DNA from 4 places in the Mesorhizobium sp. P170090 genome. Region 3 is predicted to be linked to each of the others. Evidence: predicted binding sites of a transcription regulator. Region 3 holds the regulator's gene; each other region holds the start of a gene.

Evidence for each region. Region 3 encodes PhoB, which activates phosphate uptake and scavenging genes when phosphate is short. Its sites were predicted from a motif close to TGTCATNNANCTGTCAT; they were not measured.
Region 1: a site for PhoB is predicted at 2,062-2,078, ahead of ugpB (sn-glycerol-3-phosphate ABC transporter substrate-binding protein UgpB). Genes of this name have one in related genera too.
Region 2: a site for PhoB is predicted at 2,513-2,529, ahead of ppk2 (polyphosphate kinase 2). Genes of this name have one in related genera too.
Region 4: a site for PhoB is predicted at 1,269-1,285, ahead of AC3EML_RS07990 (ceramide glucosyltransferase). Genes of this name have one in related genera too.

The regions. Positions count from the first base shown of each region.
Region 1 is NZ_JBYNWH010000001.1:72,841-77,347, forward strand. It holds gene ugpA (sn-glycerol-3-phosphate ABC transporter permease UgpA) at 1-617, opposite strand, end outside; gene ugpB (sn-glycerol-3-phosphate ABC transporter substrate-binding protein UgpB) at 689-1,999, opposite strand; gene AC3EML_RS00360 (bifunctional diguanylate cyclase/phosphodiesterase) at 2,474-4,507, shown strand, end outside.
Region 2 is NZ_JBYNWH010000001.1:3,593,413-3,597,919, reverse strand. It holds gene AC3EML_RS17225 (IS256 family transposase) at 160-1,356, opposite strand; gene ppk2 (polyphosphate kinase 2) at 1,532-2,452, opposite strand; gene AC3EML_RS17215 (aldo/keto reductase) at 2,696-3,739, shown strand; gene AC3EML_RS17210 (glycosyl transferase family 90) at 3,760-4,507, opposite strand, start outside.
Region 3 is NZ_JBYNWH010000001.1:193,178-197,684, forward strand. It holds gene xylF (D-xylose ABC transporter substrate-binding protein) at 1-580, opposite strand, end outside; gene AC3EML_RS00960 (ROK family protein) at 837-2,072, shown strand; gene phoB (phosphate regulon transcriptional regulator PhoB) at 2,103-2,792, opposite strand; gene phoU (phosphate signaling complex protein PhoU) at 2,809-3,513, opposite strand; gene pstB (phosphate ABC transporter ATP-binding protein PstB) at 3,555-4,379, opposite strand; gene pstA (phosphate ABC transporter permease PstA) at 4,397-4,507, opposite strand, start outside.
Region 4 is NZ_JBYNWH010000001.1:1,634,582-1,639,088, reverse strand. It holds gene AC3EML_RS07995 (O-succinylhomoserine sulfhydrylase) at 1-5, shown strand, start outside; gene AC3EML_RS07990 (ceramide glucosyltransferase) at 17-1,168, opposite strand; gene apaG (Co2+/Mg2+ efflux protein ApaG) at 1,392-1,784, shown strand; gene AC3EML_RS07980 (Hsp33 family molecular chaperone) at 1,971-3,002, opposite strand; gene argF (ornithine carbamoyltransferase) at 3,111-4,022, opposite strand; gene AC3EML_RS07970 (aspartate aminotransferase family protein) at 4,041-4,507, opposite strand, start outside.

The DNA of each region.
Region 1 (4,507 bases), 120 kb from region 3:
ACGATGGTCCAGAAGCGCTTCGTCTCCCCGGCGCCGTCCATGGCCGCCGCCTCTATCAACGTCTTCGGCACCGCCTGCAGCCCGGCGACGAAGAACAGGAAATTGTAGCTGATCTGCTTCCAGGCAGCCGCAGACACCAGCAGGATCATGGCTTGGTTGCCGTTAAGCAAAGGATCCCAGGCAATGCCGAGACCTCTCAAGGCGTAGGCCAGCGAACCGATCGAGGGGTTGAACAGAAACAGCCACAACATGCCGGCAATCGCCGGCGCCACCGCATACGGCCAGATCAGCAGCGTGCGATAAAGGCCTTTGCCGCGCACCACCTTCTCGGCCATGACGGCAAGCAACAGGGCCACACCCATGGCGACCATCGCGGTCGCCAGAGAGAACACCAGCGTAACTTTGATCGAGTTGAGGTAGGCCGGGTCGGCCAGCACCTTGCGAAAATTGGCGAGCCCGACGAACTTGCTCTTCAGCCCGAACGGGTCTTCCCTAAGCATCGACTGGTAGAGCGCCTGCCCCGTCGGCCAGTAGAAAAAGATCAGCGTAATGGCGAGTTGCGGCGCCACCAGCAGGTAAGGCAGGGTCTTGTTGGGAAAGACGACGCGTGGAGACAGTGTGGTTCCCTCGCTGTTCAGGAAGTCGTCCACGCGGGTCCGCGTGGACGAGGTTCAACTGACAAATCGCTTCAATTTCCGATCGCTTCCTGAATCGCCTTGTTGCCGCGTGCGACCGCGTTGTCGAGCGCCTGCTGCGCAGTCTGCTGGCCGGCCAGCATCTTCTCGAACTCCTCGTTCTCGATGTCGCGCACCTGCGGCAGGTTGACGAGGCGCACGCCCTTCGAGTTCTCGGTCGGCGCCTTGCCCAGCATCTGCAGGATCGGCGTCTCACGGCCCGGATTCTTGTCATAGAAGCCGGACTTCTTCGTCGCCTCATAGGCAGCGAGCGTCACCGGCAGATAACCCGACTTCTGGTGCAGATACTCCTGCACTTCGGTCTTGGACAGGTAGGAGAAGAACGCCGCGACGCCCTTGTATTCCTCGTCCGATTTGTTGCCGAACACCCACAGGCTGGCGCCGCCCGGCGTGGTGTTCTGGGGCGCGCCCTTGGCGTCACTATCATAGGGAAGCTGGCCGATGCCGTAGTTCATGCCCGACTTGACGATGTCACCGAGACCCCCCGACGATTCGGTGAAGATGCCGCATTCTCCGGCAAGGAAGATCTGCTTGGCTTCGGATGTACGGCCGCCATATTTGAAGGTGCCGTCCTTGGCCAGGTCGGCGAGGGCCTGGAAATGATTGACGAAGATCGGCGCATTGATCTTGAGCTCGACGTCGGTTCCGGCAAGTCCGTTCTGGTTGGTGCCATAGGAAACGTCGTTCCAGGCAGCGAAGGCCTCAAGGTGGATCCAGGTCAACCAGGTCGAGGTATAGCCGCAGGAAGCGGCGCCGCTCGCCTTGATCTTCTTGGCGGCTTCCCACACCTCGTTCCAGGTCTTTGGCGGATTGTTCACATCAAGCCCGGCCTTCTGGAAGATATCCTTGTTGTAGTAGAGGATGGGCGACGAGGAATTATAGGGGAAGGACAGCATGGTCCCGTCCGGCTTCGAATAGTAGCCGACGATGCCGGGCAAATACTGGCTCTTGTCGAAGGTCACGCCGGCGCTGGTCAGCACATCGGCCACCGGCTTGATCGCACCTTCGGCGGCCATCATGACGCCGGTACCCACGTCGAACACCTGGATGATATCGGGCGCTTGCCCCGCACGAAAGGCAGCGATGCCGGCATTCAGCGTTTCGGGATAGGTGCCCTTGAAAACAGGGAGAATTTCATAGTCGCTCTGGCTGGCATTGAAATCCTTGGCGATCTTGTCGACCACCTCGGCATTGGCGCCGGTCATTGCATGCCACCAACTGATCTGGGTGGCGGCGAAGGCGGAGGTGGTGGAAAGCAGGGTCAAGGTGGCGGCAACACCGGCCGCAAAGCCGAACAACTTCATGTTTCATCTCCCGTTTGTCATTGGCGAAAGGGGCACTCCCGCAAAGGCAATATGTGTCGCTGATGACAATCGGACAACGGATTTGTTGCTGTTTCGTGAATTTCATACCCGGCTAACTTCGCGCCCCCTCGCTCTGCAACGAGGACAGAGAGAAATGCCAAGCCGGCTCAGCGATACATGGGCGCGGTGGGCCTGCGACGATCGCCGACCGCCGGCGATGCATGAAGGGCCCCCGTGACAGCGCCACGCACCTGTACCATGCGGCCGCCATACCGGCGCTCGGCCAGATCGAGATCGGTAGAGCGGCATCGCGCCAAGCGCTGCTGTGACCCTGTCTGGAATGAGACAGGATCGCCGCAAGGTACAACCCGAAAAACCCGCTGTAGTTGTAGTTCGCATAACCGATTCTTCGTCAAGCGCGACATACTAATCAAGTGGACGGCTTGATTGCTGTGGGAGAGCAGGTGGGGCGAGATGCTGACGGTCTATAATTGTATCGTGCATGAGCACGATCTGAGACTGGTCGCACTGGCAGCGCTCATTTGCGGTATTTCTTCCTTCTCGGCGGTCAACCTGCTTCGCCATGTCGACCGCTCGAGCGAGCGCAACCGCTATACCTGGCTGATGATAGCAGCCACTTCCACCGGCTTCGGTATCTGGGCGACGCATTTCATCGCAATGCTTGCCTTTTCTCCCGGAATCCCCAACGCCTACAATGCGGAAATGTCGGCGCTTTCGCTCGCCGGTTCCGTCGCCCTGACCGCCGCGGGCATGTGGATCGCCACCTTGCGCCGGGGCATCGACTACCCTCTGGTCGGCGGCGCCGTCCTCGGCGCCGGTATCGCCGCCATGCACTATATCGGCATGGCCGCCTTCGAGGTCGAAGGGCGCATCGTCTGGAACCCGCTGCTGGTCGGCGTCTCGGTGCTGACAGGCGTCACCCTCGCCGCGCTGGCGCTGCTGGTCGTGTTGCGACGGCCGTCCATGCAGGCCACAATCGCCGCCGCCATCCTGTTGACGCTGGCGATCTGCAGCCTGCACTTCATCGCGATGGGCGCGGTGTCGATCTTCCCGGACTCCTCCATCGAGATATCGCAGTTCACGGTCGAACCGATGTCGCAGGCCTTCGCCGCCGCTGCTGTCAGCCTGGCTATCCTGGTGCTTTCAGCCGCAGCATTGTGGATCGACCTGCGCTTCCGTCGTCACAAGATCGAGGCCGAGCGCATGCACGGCCTCGCCAACGCCGCCGTCGAGGGCCTGATCGTATGCGACGGCGCCCGCATCGTCAGCGCCAATGACAGCATCGCCGCGCTAACTGGCATTGCGCCGGAAGTGCTGAACGCGATGCTGCTTGGCGACCTCTTCGGCGAACGCACCGCGGCCGGCATGTCCGACTGCAGCGGACAGGCACAGGAAGCGGAGCTCAGAGCCCATGACGGCGCCACCATCCCCGTCGAACTTATCGCCAGGAGCATCGACTATTGCGGCAAGCGGCACAGCGTGGTCGCCGTGCGCGACATCCGCGAACGCAGGAAGGCCGAGCAGGAGATACTGCGCCTCGCCCATTTCGACCCGCTGACCGGGCTCCCCAACCGCCGCAGTTTCTCCGGCCGGCTCGAGGCCGAAATTGCCGCAATGGACCGCGGCGGCAAGGGCGGGCATCTTGCGCTGCTGCTGCTCGACCTCGACCGCTTCAAGGAAGTGAACGACCTGTTCGGGCATGGCGCCGGCGATGCCATGCTGCAGAAGGTGGCGCTATGCGCCTCCGCCGTGCTCCGCCACGGACAGATGCTGGCGCGTCTCGGCGGCGACGAGTTCGCCATCATCGCTCCAAACCTTCCCGATCCGCAGGCGGCCGGCCGCATCGCCGAGGCGGTGCTGGCGGCCATGCGCGAGGAAAACCGGCTGTCGGTCGGTGGCGGGCTGGTGTCGGCCAGCATCGGCATTGCACTTTATCCGCTCGACGCCGATGAGCCGACACTCCTGGTCAGCCACGCCGACACCGCGCTCTACCGCGCCAAGGCCGAGGGCAAGGACACTTACCGTTACTTCGAGGCCTCGATGGGCGCCGAGGCGCGAGACCGGCGCGTGATGGAGCACGAACTGCGCCAGGCCATGGCGCGCGATGAGTTTCGCCTCGTCTACCAGCCACAAAAGGAGATCAGCAGCGGGCGGATGGTTGGGTTCGAAGCGCTGATCCGCTGGCGCCATCCGCAGCGCGGCGACGTGTCGCCGGCGACCTTCATCCCGGTGGCCGAAGACAGCGGCGTCATCATCCAGATCGGCGAATGGGTGCTGGCGACGGCCTGCGCCGAGGCAGCGCGCTGGAAGAACCCTCTCACCGTCGCGGTCAATGTCTCGGCGGTGCAGCTCCACAATCCGAATTTCAGCCGCAAGGTGCATGAAGTCCTGCTCGGCTCCGGCCTGACGCCCGGCAGGCTCGAACTCGAGATCACCGAAACGGCGCTGGTCAAGGACATGCCGCGCGCGCTGGCGACCTTGCGCCAG
Region 2 (4,507 bases), 3.4 Mb from region 3:
GTGATAGGCGCAGGCTTCTTTCTCCCCGTTCTACGGGGAGAAATGCCCGGCAGGCAATGAGGGGCAGCGCTGCTTTTGGAGGTTAGCAGCGTCCGACGGCTGTGAATTCGTCGGGTTGTGTGCGTCAAGTTCTGCAAAAAGGGGCGGCCATGATGCTGGTCATGCGGCTTGGCGCAGAGCGAGCTTCTTGTGCTCGCGCAGGTCGTCCATGTTGATGTATCGGTTGGCCTCCATCCAGTTTTCATTGGTCTCGACGGCCAACGACCTGACCAGGCGCAGGCAGCTTTCGGTATTGGGGAAGATGCGCACGACATAGGTGCGCCGGCGGATTTCCTCGTTGAGCCGCTCCAGCATGTTGGTGGATTTGAGATGCTTGTGGTGCTGTCTCGGCAGCCTGAAGAAGGTCAGGGTTTGTTCGATGGCATCCTCGGCCCAGCCTGTCAGGCGCGGATAGCGTGCCGACCATTTGGCAAGCCATGCGGCAAGATCAGCCCTGGCCTCTGCGAGATCGCGCCGGTCGTAGAGCCAGCGCAATTCCTGCAGGCAGTCGTCGCCGTGCTTCCTCGGCAGATGATCGAGCGCGTTCCTGAGGAAGTGCACGTAGCAGCGTTGCCAGGCGGCTTCGGGGATCACCTCGCCGATCGCTGCCACCAGGCCGGCGTGATCGTCGGACACAACCAACTCGACGCCCTTGAGGCCGCGCGCCTTGAGGCCGACGAGGAAGTCCCTCCAGGCCGAGCGGCTCTCGCGATTGGCCATCTCCACGGCCAGGATCTGGCGCCTTCCGTCCCAGTCGATACCGACCGCGATCAGCACCGCCTGGCTCATGACAACACCGGCTTCACGCACCTTCTCGTAGCGCGCATCGAGGATGAGGTAAGGAAACGGCTCTTGAAGGGGGCGCCTGGCAAAGGCAGCGAGGCTCTCGTCCAGCCGCTTGTTGATGGCCGAGATCGACGAGGCCGAGAAGGCATGGCCGCACAGTTCTTCCGTGATCGCCTTCACCTTGCGGGTCGACACGCCCTGCACATACATCTCCGCCATTGTCGCCACCAAGGCCCGCTCGGAACGCTGGTAGCGCTCGAACAGCTCGGTGGAGAAGCGCCCGGCCCGGTCCTGCGGAACCCGCAGCTCGAGCTTGCCGACCCGCGTCACAAGGGTACGGCCGTAATAGCCCGAGCGATAGCCAAGCCGTTCGGGCGTGCGCTCGCTCTTCGAGGCACCCAGCGCCTCGTCCATCTCGGCCTCAAGCACCTCCTGCATCACCGCACGGAGCACTTCGTGCAATCCATCCGGGTTCGAAAGCAAAATGTCTTTGACGGCAGCGCTGGCGGTCTTAACTTCAGTCTTGGTCATGGTGGCGTTCCTTCGCGGGAATCAGGTGACGTGAACAATCACCAGCCTGCCATGACCGCCCCCTCTCAGCGAATTTGCAGAACTCTCAGCACACTACCATTCGTCGATGCCGGCGCTGCCCCTCATCCGCCCTTCGGGCACCTTCTCCCCGTGAAACGGGGAGAAGGAAAAGTGCTCAATACTTCTCCGGCACGTAAAGCTCGCGCGGCAGGACCTGGCGCTCGTACTCCGGGTTGAACACCCGCTCGGGCAGCGTGATTTCTTCGTGCGGCACGTCCTCATAGGGCAGCTGTTTGAGGAGATGGTCGATGCAGTTCAGCCGCGCCCGCTTCTTGTCGTTGCCTTCGACGATGTACCACGGTGCCTCTGGGATGTTGGTGCGGGCAAACGTCTCTTCCTTGGCCTTGGTGTACTGCTCCCAGCGCACGCGCGACTGCAGGTCCATCGGCGACAGCTTCCACTGCTTCATCGGGTCGTGGATGCGCATCATGAAGCGCATCTGCTGTTCCTCGTCGGTGATCGAGAACCAGTATTTGACCAGCGTGACGCCGGAGCGGACCAGCATGCGCTCGAACTCCGGCACGTCGCGGAAGAACTCTTCGACCTGATCGGGTTCGGCAAAGCCCATCACCCGCTCGACGCCGGAGCGGTTGTACCAGGAGCGGTCGAACAGCACGATCTCGCCGCCGGCCGGCAGATGCGGCACGTAGCGCTGGAAATACCACTGCGATTTTTCGCGCTCGGTCGGCGCCGGCAGCGCCACGACGCGGCAGATGCGCGGGTTGAGGCGCTGGGTGATGCGCTTGATGACGCCGCCCTTGCCGGCGGAATCGCGTCCTTCGAAAACCACCACCAGCTTCTTCTTGTGGTAGGCGACCCAGGACTGCAGCTTGATCAGTTCCGACTGCAAGCCGATCAGGTCGCGGAAATACTGCATGCGGTCGATCGACGGCGGATGCGCGTTCTTGTAGATCTTGGAGATCTCCAGCGACAGCGCCGGCTCCGACATTTCAAGCTCATAGTCCTCGTCGAGCATGTCGGCGAGTTCGGCTTCCAGCCAATCCCTGGCCGGAGAATTCTGCTTCAACTCGGTCATTTCCACTGCTCCGCTTGCCGGCTGGCATGAAACCCTGAGCCGACTCGATATAGGCCGCCAATGACGGTTTTATTGCAAGCCGCCGGCCAGCCGGTCATCACTGCAAACCAGCGAGCATTGCCGATCCATCGCCCTGGGATGGCGACAAGCCGCTCAAATTGTCCTACAATTGGCGGACCCCTTCGGGCTTCCCCGCCCTTTCCTGCTAAAACCGCCTCCCCACCAAAACTACGAGGATCTGACATGGAATACCGCACGCTTGGCCGTTCCGGCTTGAAAGTTTCGGCGCTGACCTTGGGAACCATGACCTTCGGCGGCAGCGGGCCGTTCGCCGCCGTCGGCAATTCCGATCTCGCGGAGGCCTCGCGCATCATCGACACTTGCATCGATGCCGGCATCAATCTCATCGACACCGCCAATGTCTATTCCAACGGTCTGTCGGAAGAGATCATCGGCGAGGCGCTCGGCGGCAAGCGCAAGAACGACGTGCTGATCGCCTCCAAGGCGCGCATGCGGATCGGCAAGGGCCCCAATGACGAAGGCCTGTCGCGCCATCATCTGATCCGCGAATGCGAGAAGAGCCTGAAGCGCCTCAGGACCGATGTCATCGACATCTATTTCCTGCACGAATGGGACGGCGCGACGCCGCTCGAGGAAACCATCTCCGCGCTCGACACGCTGGTTGCCCAGGGCAAAATCCGCTATGTCGGCTGCTCCAACTATTCCGGCTGGCAGGTCATGAAGGCGCTCGGCATCAGCGACAGCCAGCACCAGCCGCGTTTCGTCACCCAGCAGATCCACTACACGCTGGAAGCACGCGAGGCCGAGTATGAGCTCTTGCCGATTTCGGTCGACCAGGGCCTTGGCGTGCTGGTGTGGAGCCCGCTCGCCGGCGGCCTGCTGTCGGGCAAATACCGCCGCGACAGTCCGACGGCGCGCCAGATCGGCGGCTGGTCGGAACCGCCGATCCGCGACGAGGGCCGGCTGTGGCGGATCGTCGACGTGCTGGTCGACATCGGCGCCACTCGCGGCGTCTCGGCGGCCCAGGTGGCGCTGGCCTGGCTGCTTGGCCGGCCGGCCGTCAGTTCGCTGGTGATTGGCGCACGCAACGAGGCCCAGTTGAAAGACAATCTCGCCGCGGCAAGCCTGACGCTGTCCTTTGATGAACGCCAGCGTCTCGATGCCGTCAGCCGGCCGCCGGTGCTCTATCCCTACTGGCACCAGCAGTTTACGGCGAAGGACCGCTTCGGCCCGGCCGATCTGGTTATGGACCGCAGCGTCATCTGACTTAAGGGCGCCGGAAGCCGCTAGCCCGCGATAAACCGCCAGACCTGCGGATCGGGCTCGATCTGGCCGCTGAGCACGAAATATTTGTAGAGCACGAGCAGGCAGATCGCCTGCTCGGCCCGCTCGTCGGCGAATTTGCGGCAATAGGCGTTGGCCGCCGCAACGATGCGCTGGGCCTCGGCCGGATGCTGCTCGAGATGATGCACCCGCTCGGCCAGATCGCTGAAGTCGGGCGCCAGCGGCACATAATGGACATCGGGCTCGAGCTGCCCCTCGGCGAACCAGGTCTCGTAAGTCGGCGGCGGCATCAGGCAGAGCGAGTTCGAGCTCATGATCCATTTCAGATTGGTCGCGACATCATTGCCTTCGAGCGAGATGATGTAGCGGTAGCGGCGCTGCTGATCGATGCTGAGATAGGGCTTGCGGTATTCCGCAGGTGCTGTCGCCCTCGGCGTGCCGACATCGCAGAACGGCAGATTGCGGGCTGCATCCAGCAACAAGGTGCGGATCGGATTGTTGAGTTCGCCGCGCCAAACGACGAGCGGATGCTTGTCGGCGAAGGCGACATCGTCGGCCGGCATGTAGAAATGACGGAACTTGTTCAGCTTGAACAGGACGCCGTTGCCGTTGTCGCCGGCTATCGGCCGGTCCTTGACGATCGACGGCATCTTCGGCACTTCGATGACGTCGCCGAATTCCAGGTCGATGCGCAGATCTGGGTCGAAATAACGGGTGAACTCCTTCAGATCGTAATAGTACATGCTGCGG
Region 3 (4,507 bases):
GCAGCCAGCCATCGGTATAGGCCTCGCCGACATTCTTGATCTTGCCCGAGTCGATGGCTTCCTTGAGCACTTCCATCGAGCCCGAGAACAGGAAATCGGCATTCGGATCCGAGCCAGAGCCCTTGATAAAGACATAGTTGCCCTCGGGCTTCGCCTTGAACACTTCGCGGGCCTGCATGCGGCCGACTTCTTTGTTGTCGAAGGTCAGGTAGAAGACGTCCTTGTTCTCGATCAGGCGGTCATAGCCGACGACCGGAATGCCTTCGTCCAGCGCCTTCTGCACCGCCGGGCCGATGGCCGACGCGTCCTGCGCCAGGACGATCAGCGCGTTGGCGCCTTGCGAGATCAGGCTTTCGACGTCGGTCAGCTGCTTGCCGGGATTGGACTGCGCGTCGGCGGAAATGTACTTGTCGCCGGCGGCTTCGATCGCCGTCTTCATCGCCGCCTCGTCCGTCTTCCAGCGCTCTTCCTGGAAGTTCGACCAGGAGACGCCGATGACCTTGTCCTTCGCCTGCGCGACCGAGACCAGCGTCAGCGACATGGCGGCGCCCGCCAGCATGGCGGCTGCAAATCTGTTCATGATAAACCCTCCCTGCGCCGCGCGCGGCGCGACAAAACTGGCCCGAAGGCCTGCACACAGAGGCTCCATTTTTTCGAGCCTCGAAAAAACACTGGTTCAATGATAAAGCGCTGTCAACATGGTTTCTGATGGCCTTGCCGAATTTTTTCGAGCTCCGCAATAAACAATGACAGGGCTGCCGGCGTCTGCCAATATTTGGCTGGTGCCGTCGAACGCCTTCACTATCATGAGGCGCGAGGAGGCCGGGAGGAAACAAATGTCGGTTGGAATCCGCCACGACGATCTGCGCCGTCGCAACCGCGCGATGGTGATTTCGGCCGTGCGCCGGGCCGGCCAGCCGTCGCGGACCGAGATTGCGGCGACCACCGGCCTCAGCCATTCGACCATATCGGCAATCTCGTCTGATCTGATTCAAGAAGGCATCCTGATTGAAGGCAAGCCTGGCGAGACCGGCTCGCTGAAACGCGGCCGGCCGCAGGTCGGCCTTGGCCTCAATCCGGAAGCGGCGGCGGTGATGACCGTGGTGCTGTCGCTGAACTTCCTCTCCGTCACCGTCATCGACTATGCCGGCCAGGTGGTCGCGGAAGAACAGCGCCGGCTCGACACGCTGACCATGCCGCGCGACGAACTGATCGGCGAATGCGTAGCAATCGTCCGGCGGCGTCTCGAGGACCCGGACCTGGACGTCCAGAGCATCGCCCGCATTGCCATGGGCATCCAGGGCATCACCGATTCGCAGGCGCGGGCCATGCTGTGGTCGCCAATCACGCCACTGACCGACATTGCCTTCGCCGACATGTTGGAAGCGGAATTCGGCATTCCGGCCACCATGGAGAACGACTGCAATATGATGGCGGTGGCGCTGCAATGGCGCCAGCCCGAGCGCTACCGCGACAATTTTATCGCCATCCTCTTATCGCACGGCATCGGCATGGGACTGGTGCTGAAAGGCGAACTTTTCACCGGCACCCATTCCTCGGGCGGCGAGTTCGGCCACATGATCCACCGTCCGGGCGGCGCGCTCTGCCGCTGCGGGCGGCGCGGCTGCGTCGAGGCCTATGCCGGAAACTACGCCATCTGGCGCAGCGCCAAAATGATGGGCGAGGATGCCGAGCCGGTCGATATCGGCGACGCTGATATGCGCGCACTCGCCGCGCGCGCCCGCGAAACCGACGGCCCGGAGCGCGAAGCCTATCGCAAGGCCGGCGAGGCGCTCGGCTTCGGCCTCGGCAGCCTGTTTGCGCTGATCGATCCGGCACCCGTCGCCATGGTAGGCGTCAGCGCCGCCGCCTTCGACTTGATCGAACCGGCATTGCGCGAAGCGATCGCCCAGACCGCCGGCGGCCAGCACTCGAAATCGATCTCCTTCGACACCGAGCCCAACGAGCTGCCGCTGATCCGCGAAGGCTGTGCCATGCGCGCGCTCGGCTTCGTCGATCAGGAGATTTTCGCGCCGGGCATTCAGGCCAAATCCGGCAAGCATGTCGCCTGAATGGCCGGCAACGGCGCGACGCGCAGCATCCTAGTCTTCCCTGATCGCGTAGCCGGCGCCGCGAATGGTACGGATGACATCCGGCATGCGGCCGTTGTTGACCGCTTTGCGTAAGCGCCCGACATGGACGTCGACGGTTCGCTCGTCGATATAGATCGTCTCGCCCCAGACATTGTCGAGCAGTTGGCTGCGCGAGAACACGCGGCCGGGATGGCGCATCATGAATTCGAGCAGCCGGAACTCGGTCGGTCCGAGCCTGATCTCGCTCTTCTTGCGGTAGACACGGTGCGACTCGCGGTCGAGCACGATGTCGCCGACCTTGAGCACGCTGGACAGCACTTCCGGCTTGGCCCGGCGCAGCAGCGCCCTCACGCGCGCCATGAACTCCGGCGTCGAGAATGGCTTGACCAGATAGTCGTCGGCGCCGGTGGACAGGCCGCGCACGCGATCGCTTTCCTCACCGCGCGCGGTCAGCATGATGATCGGCAGCCGCTCGGTTTCGGGCCGCACTCTAAGGCGCCGGCAGAGCTCGATGCCGGAAACAGCGGGCACCATCCAGTCGAGCACCAGGAGATCGGGCACGTTTTCCTGCAGGCGGATCTCGGCCTCGTCGCCGCGTGTCACCACCTCGACGTGATAGCCTTCGGATTCGAGGTTGTAGCGGAGGAGCACGCCTAGCGGCTCCTCGTCCTCCACGACCATGATGCGTGGCGCGATCATCGGCAGTTCACCCTCATCAGGCCGGCATGGCCATCGCCGTCTCGTCCTGCTTCGGACGATTGGCGGGCAGTTGCTGGCCGGTCAGCACATAATACGCATTTTCGGCGATGTTGGTGACATGATCGCCGATGCGCTCAAGATTCTTGGCGCAGAACAAGAGATGCGTGCAGGCGGTGATGTTGCGAGGGTCTTCCATCATGTAGGTCAAGAGCTCACGAAACACGGACGTGTATTTGACGTCGATGCGCTCGTCGTCATTCCTGAGTTTTGCAAGCGCTGCCGCATCGGTGGCGGCATATTCCTCGACGACGCCTTGCACCTGGATCAGCACCAGCTGCGCCATGGCGTCGATGGAGTGCGAGAGGTCGCGCGGCGTGACGCTCAAGCCCACGGTGCCGACGCGTTTGGCGATGTTCTTGGCGAGGTCGCCGATGCGCTCGAGGTCGCCCGCCATGCGGATCGAGCCGACCACGGCACGCAGATCGTTGGCCATCGGCTGACGCTTGGCGATCAGCGTGATGGCGCGGTCGTCCAGTTCGCGCTGGCGCGCATCCATGATGGCGTCGTCGGAAACGACACGCTGTGCCAGCGCATTGTCCGAATTGAGCAGCGCCCTGGTCGAGCCGCTGACCATCGAGCCTGCCAGATCGCCCATGTCGCGGATCAGCTTGCTGATCTGCCCGAGCTCTTCATCGAAGGAGGCGACGGTATGTTCACCCATGATCTTGGTCCTCGTGCCTGAAAATTCACCCGCCGGACGGCTCAGCCGAAGCGGCCGGTAATGTAGTCCTGGGTGCGCTTGTCGTCGGGGTTGGTGAACATCTTGTCGGTGGCGCCCTCCTCGACGAGATAGCCGAGATGGAACATCGCCGTGCGCTGCGACACGCGCGCCGCCTGCTGCATCGAATGGGTGACGATGACGATCGTGTAGTTCTGGCGCAGCTCGTCTATCAGCTCCTCGACACGGGCGGTGGCGATCGGATCGAGCGCCGAGCAGGGCTCGTCCATCAGGATCACCTCCGGCGACACGGCGATGGCGCGCGCGATGCACAGGCGCTGCTGCTGGCCGCCGGACAGGCCGGTGCCGGGCTCCTGCAGGCGGTCCTTGACCTCGTTCCAGATCGCCGCCTTCTTCAGGCTCTGCTCGACGATCTGGTCCATGTCGGACTTGCGCTTGGCCAGCCCATGGATGCGCGGGCCGTAGGCGACGTTCTCGTAGATGGACTTCGGGAACGGGTTGGGTTTCTGGAACACCATGCCGACGCGTGCGCGCAGTTCGACGACATCGATGTTCTTGTCGTAGATGTCGTCTTCATCGAGCGTGATCTTGCCGGTCACCCGCGCCGAATCGATGGTGTCGTTCATGCGGTTGAGGCAGCGCAAGAAGGTCGACTTGCCGCAGCCGGAGGGGCCGATCAGCGCCGTCACCTGGTTCTGGCGGACGTCGAGATTGACGTCGAACAACGCCTGCTTCTCGCCATAGAACACGCCGACCTTGTCGCCGCGCATCTTGATCACTTCGTTCGACTTGGCGTTCATTTTGTCGCCCACTGCATTCTCAAGGGACTGTTCGGTCATGATGTTCATACCAAATTGCCTTTTTTCTACCAGCGCCGCTCGAACCGGCGCCGGAGCACGATCGCGGTGATGTTCATGGCCATGAGGAAGACGAGCAGGATGATGATGGCGCCGGACATGCGCTCGACAAAAGCGCG
Region 4 (4,507 bases), 1.4 Mb from region 3:
GGTAGGCCGCGAGGCGTCACGCTCCCGACGAAACCTCTTCCAGTTCGGCCGTCTTGGTGCCGATGGTCATGGTGTTGCCGCGCCAGTCGACGGCGCCGCTCAGCCAGCCGCGCGCCCAGATGGCGGGAAGCATCATGTCGCGGACCATCATCGCCGGGACCATGCGCAGCGACAGATGCCAGCCCTTGGCCGCGGCCAGCGCGCATTCGGGAATGTAGGCCGCCGTCAGCACGGCCAACACCGTGGCCGGCAGGCTGATGCCGGCACTTGCGGCCGCCACCAGCGCCATCGCCAACGGCACGGCGACGCCGGTCAGGATCTCGGGTGCGAAAAACAGCGGGAAGGTGACGCGGCGCAACCGCGCCCAGCGCGCCTGGCGCGACCAGATGTCGGCATGTCGGCGCTGCCCCAGTGGTTGCTCGAAAGGCGAGGCAACGAGATTGACGCGCAGGCCCAGTCCGTTGACCAGCTTGGTTGCAGCAGCATCCTCGGCGATCTCGGCGGCCAGCGCGCGGATACCGCCACTGGTATCGAGCATCGGCTTGTTCCACAGCATGCTCTTGCCCTGGGCAAAGCCGAGGCCAAGCGCCTCGCCGGCATATTGCCAGCGCGCCTGCAGCGTGTTGAGGAACGCGCATTCGACCTCGGCCCAGAAGCCATCCGGCCGCGAGCCGATCGGCGTCGAGCAGATAAGCCCGGTATTGGTCCGCCAGGCCGCCATCAGGTGCTGGACGTAATCCCTAGGCATCAGCACGTTGGAATCCGCCAGAATAACCCAATGATAGCGCGCCGCTTCCCAGCCCTTGACGCAGTTGTTGAGCTTCGGGTTGCTGCTGACGCGGTCGTCGCCGATCAGCAGCCGGGCCGGCACGTTGGGAAACAGGACGATCGCCCTGTTTATCAGTTCGACGACCGGGTCGTCGGCGTGAGCGACGCAGAAGATCAGTTCGTAGATCGGCCAGTCAAGCGAGAAAGCTCGCTGCAGCGTCTCTTGTGTGAACGGCTCCACGCCGCGCGACGGCACGACGATCGAGACCGGCGGCTGCTCGTTGGACGGCGGAGGGATGAGACGGCGCGCTTTCAGCTTCGACGATGCAAGCAGGATGCTGGCGAGATTGGAAAGAAGCAAAGCGGAGGAAGCGAAGGCGGCTGTGAGAGCTGGTTCCATCGAGATCTGGTCACTCCGGAAAGGCCGCTCGCGGCTGCTTTGTCAGTCGACAGATGGGCCTTGAGTCGCCGGCAAGGTTTGCGCACACCAACATTGTCATGTGTCACTTAAATGACAATTGTTTGTCGGCACCTGCGCTTTGAGGCTGGCAGGACATGCCGCTCTGCGCGTATCAAACCGCATGGCGCGACAAATGTTCCCTGCCGCGCAACCGGAGCAGCCCATGTACCGCGCCGTCACGCGCAACATCGAAGTGCAGGTCAGACCGTTTTACCTGGAGGACCGCTCGGACCCGGCGGAGAACCGTTATGTCTGGGGCTACCAGGTGACGATCGACAACCAGTCGGACGATTTCGTGCAGCTTATGTCGCGTTACTGGCACATCACCGACGGCAGCGGCCGGGTCGAGGAAGTGCGCGGCGCCGGCGTGGTCGGCGACCAGCCTGAGCTCAATCCCGGCGACAGCTATCAATACACGTCAGGCTGCCCGCTATCGACGCCGTCCGGCTTCATGGTCGGCCACTACACCATGCGCAACAAAAAGGGCGAGACGTTCGACGTCGCTATTCCCGCGTTTTCGCTGGATCTGCCGGGGACCCGACGGACGGTGAATTAGGGGTTTTCTCCCCGTCACTATACGGGGAGAAATGCCCGGCAGGGCAATGAGGGGCAGCGCCAAACTCATGAGGTTATCTTCCACGCACATGACCTAGGCTATGCGCGGCCATTCACCAAAGTTCGCGCTGCCCCTCATCCGCCCTTCGGGTACCTTCTCCCCGTGAACGGGGAGAAGGTAGAGATGCTACTGAGCTGCAAACTCCGCCGGGTCGAAGTCGTACTGCTTCGAGCAGAACTCGCAGGCGACGTGGATGCCGCCATCTTCGGTGCTGTCCTTGATTTCCTGCGCGGAAAACCCCTCGAGGATGCCGCGTATCTTGTCCCTTGAGCAGGAACATTGGTCGGCAACCGGCACGCCGCCGAAGACGCGCACGCCATGTTCGTGGAACAGCCTGTAGAGCAGCCGCTCGGCGCCGATGGTCGGGTCGATCAGCTCGGTCGGCTCGATGGTGCCGAGCAGCGCCACCAGCTCGCGCCAAGAATTGTCGGCCGGCTCGTTCATCACGTCGCGCGGATCGCCGTCGCCCCCCGAAATGTCGGGCACGCGCATGCGCTCGGGCGACTGCGGCAGGAACTGCGCCAGGATACCGCCGGCGCGCCACTGCTCGCGCGCACCGCCGGGGCCGGGCGTCAGCAGCTTGGCCACCGACAGCCTGAGGTCGGTCGGGATCTGCTCCGACTGGCGGAAATAGGTGCGCGCGGCGTCTTCCAGCGTCTCGCCGTCGAGCTGGACGATGCCCTGATAGCGCTGCGTGTGCGCCCCCTGGTCGATGGTCAGCGCCAAAACGCCGCTGCCCAGCAGCGTCTGCTGCGAGGTCTGGCCTGCGGCCACCAGGGCCTCCAGCCGGTCGGCGTCGAAACGCGCATAGGCGCGCAATGACGAAGGCGTGGAGAAATCCGCGACCAGCATGTCGACCGGCCCGTCGGTGCGGGTCTGCAGGATGAACTTGCCTTCGAATTTGAGCGAGGTGCCGAGCAGCACCGTCAGCACACAGGCTTCCGCGAGCAGGCGGGCGACCGGCTCGGGATAGTCGTGACGGTTGAGGATGGCGTCGAGCATCGGCCCGAGTTGCACGGTGCGGCCGCGCACGTCGAGCGGGCCGACCTCGAAGGGTACGACATGATCGTCGCCGGCATAGCCGAACTCGCCGAGTTTGGGGTGATGTTCAGTCACTTGATGCGTTTCCAACATGACAAAGCTCCAGGGCGCGGCCATGCGGCCCGGAGGGGTGCATGCGTCCAAACGCGCTTGATTTGCGTGATGCGGCGCAAATAGGCATCACGCCGCCCCGGATCAAGCGCTTGGAGATCAAGCGCCTGGAGATCAAGCGCCCAGACACCAGGCCAAAACCGCCTTCTGGGCGTGAAGCCGGTTCTCGGCTTCGTCGAAGACCACCGAATGCGGACCGTCGATGACCTCGTCGGTCACTTCCTCGCCGCGGTGCGCCGGCAGGCAGTGCATGAACAGGGCGTCGGGCTTGGCCCTGGCCATCAGCGCCGCATTGACCTGATAGGGCGAGAAGACATTGTGGCCGCGGGCGCGGTGTTCCTGGCCCATCGACACCCAGCAGTCGGTGACGATGCAGTCGGCTTGGTCGACGGCTTCCTCGGGCGAGCGGGTGAAGTGCAGCTTGCCGCCATTGCTCTTCGACCAGTCGATATGCTTTTGCGCCGGCTCGCTGCCTTCCGGCACTGCGACGTTCAGGTTGAAGCGGAACCGCGCCGAAGCTTCGAGCAGCGAATGCAGCACGTTGTTGCCGTCGCCGGTCCAGGCGATGGTCTTGCCGGCAACCGGACCGCGATGCTCCTCGAAGGTCATGATGTCGGCCATCAGCTGACAGGGATGGGTGTCGTCGGTCAGCCCGTTGATGACCGGAATCGTGGCATTCTCGGTCAGCTCGAGCAGCCGCTCATGCGACGTGGTGCGGATCATGATGGCGTCGACATAGCGCGACAGCACCTTGGCGGTGTCGGCAATGGTCTCGGAACGGCCGAGCTGCATTTCGGTCCCGGTCAGCATGATGGTCTCGCCGCCGAGCTGTCGCATGCCGACGTCGAAGGACACGCGCGTGCGCGTCGACGGCTTGTCGAAGATCATGGCCAGCACCTTGCCTTCGAGCGGTTTGGTCCGTTCGCCGGCCTTGAGGCGCGCCTTGCGCACCACCGCATCGTCCAGCATCAGGCGCAGATCGCCTTCGGAAACGGCGGAAAGATCGGTGAAATGGCGAAGGCTCATCGGGAATGGTTCTCGGGATTACTTCGCGGCGGCCGCGGCGATGGCGTCGGTCAGGCCCTTGGCGCCGGCGCGGATGCAATCGAGCGCTTCGCCGATCTCGGCGTCGGTGACGGTCAGCGGCGGCAGCAGACGAATGACGTTGTCGCCGGCCGGCACCGCCAGCAGATGCTGGTCGCGCAGCGCCATGTTGACCTTGGTGTTGGGCATGGCGCATTTCAGGCCAAGCATCAGGCCGCTGCCCCTGATGCCTTCGATGACATCAGGAAATTCGTCGGCGACCGCCGCCAGGCCCTGCTTCATCAGCAATGCCTTGCGCTGGACGTCTTCGAGGAAGCCGTCTTCCAGCACGACGTCGAGCACAGCGTTGCCGACCGCCATGGCCAGCGGATTGCCGCCGAAAGTGGTGCCATGCACGCCTGCCGTCATGCCGACGACAGCGTCGTCGGTGGCGAGGCACGCGCCCATCGGGAAGCCGCCGCCAATGC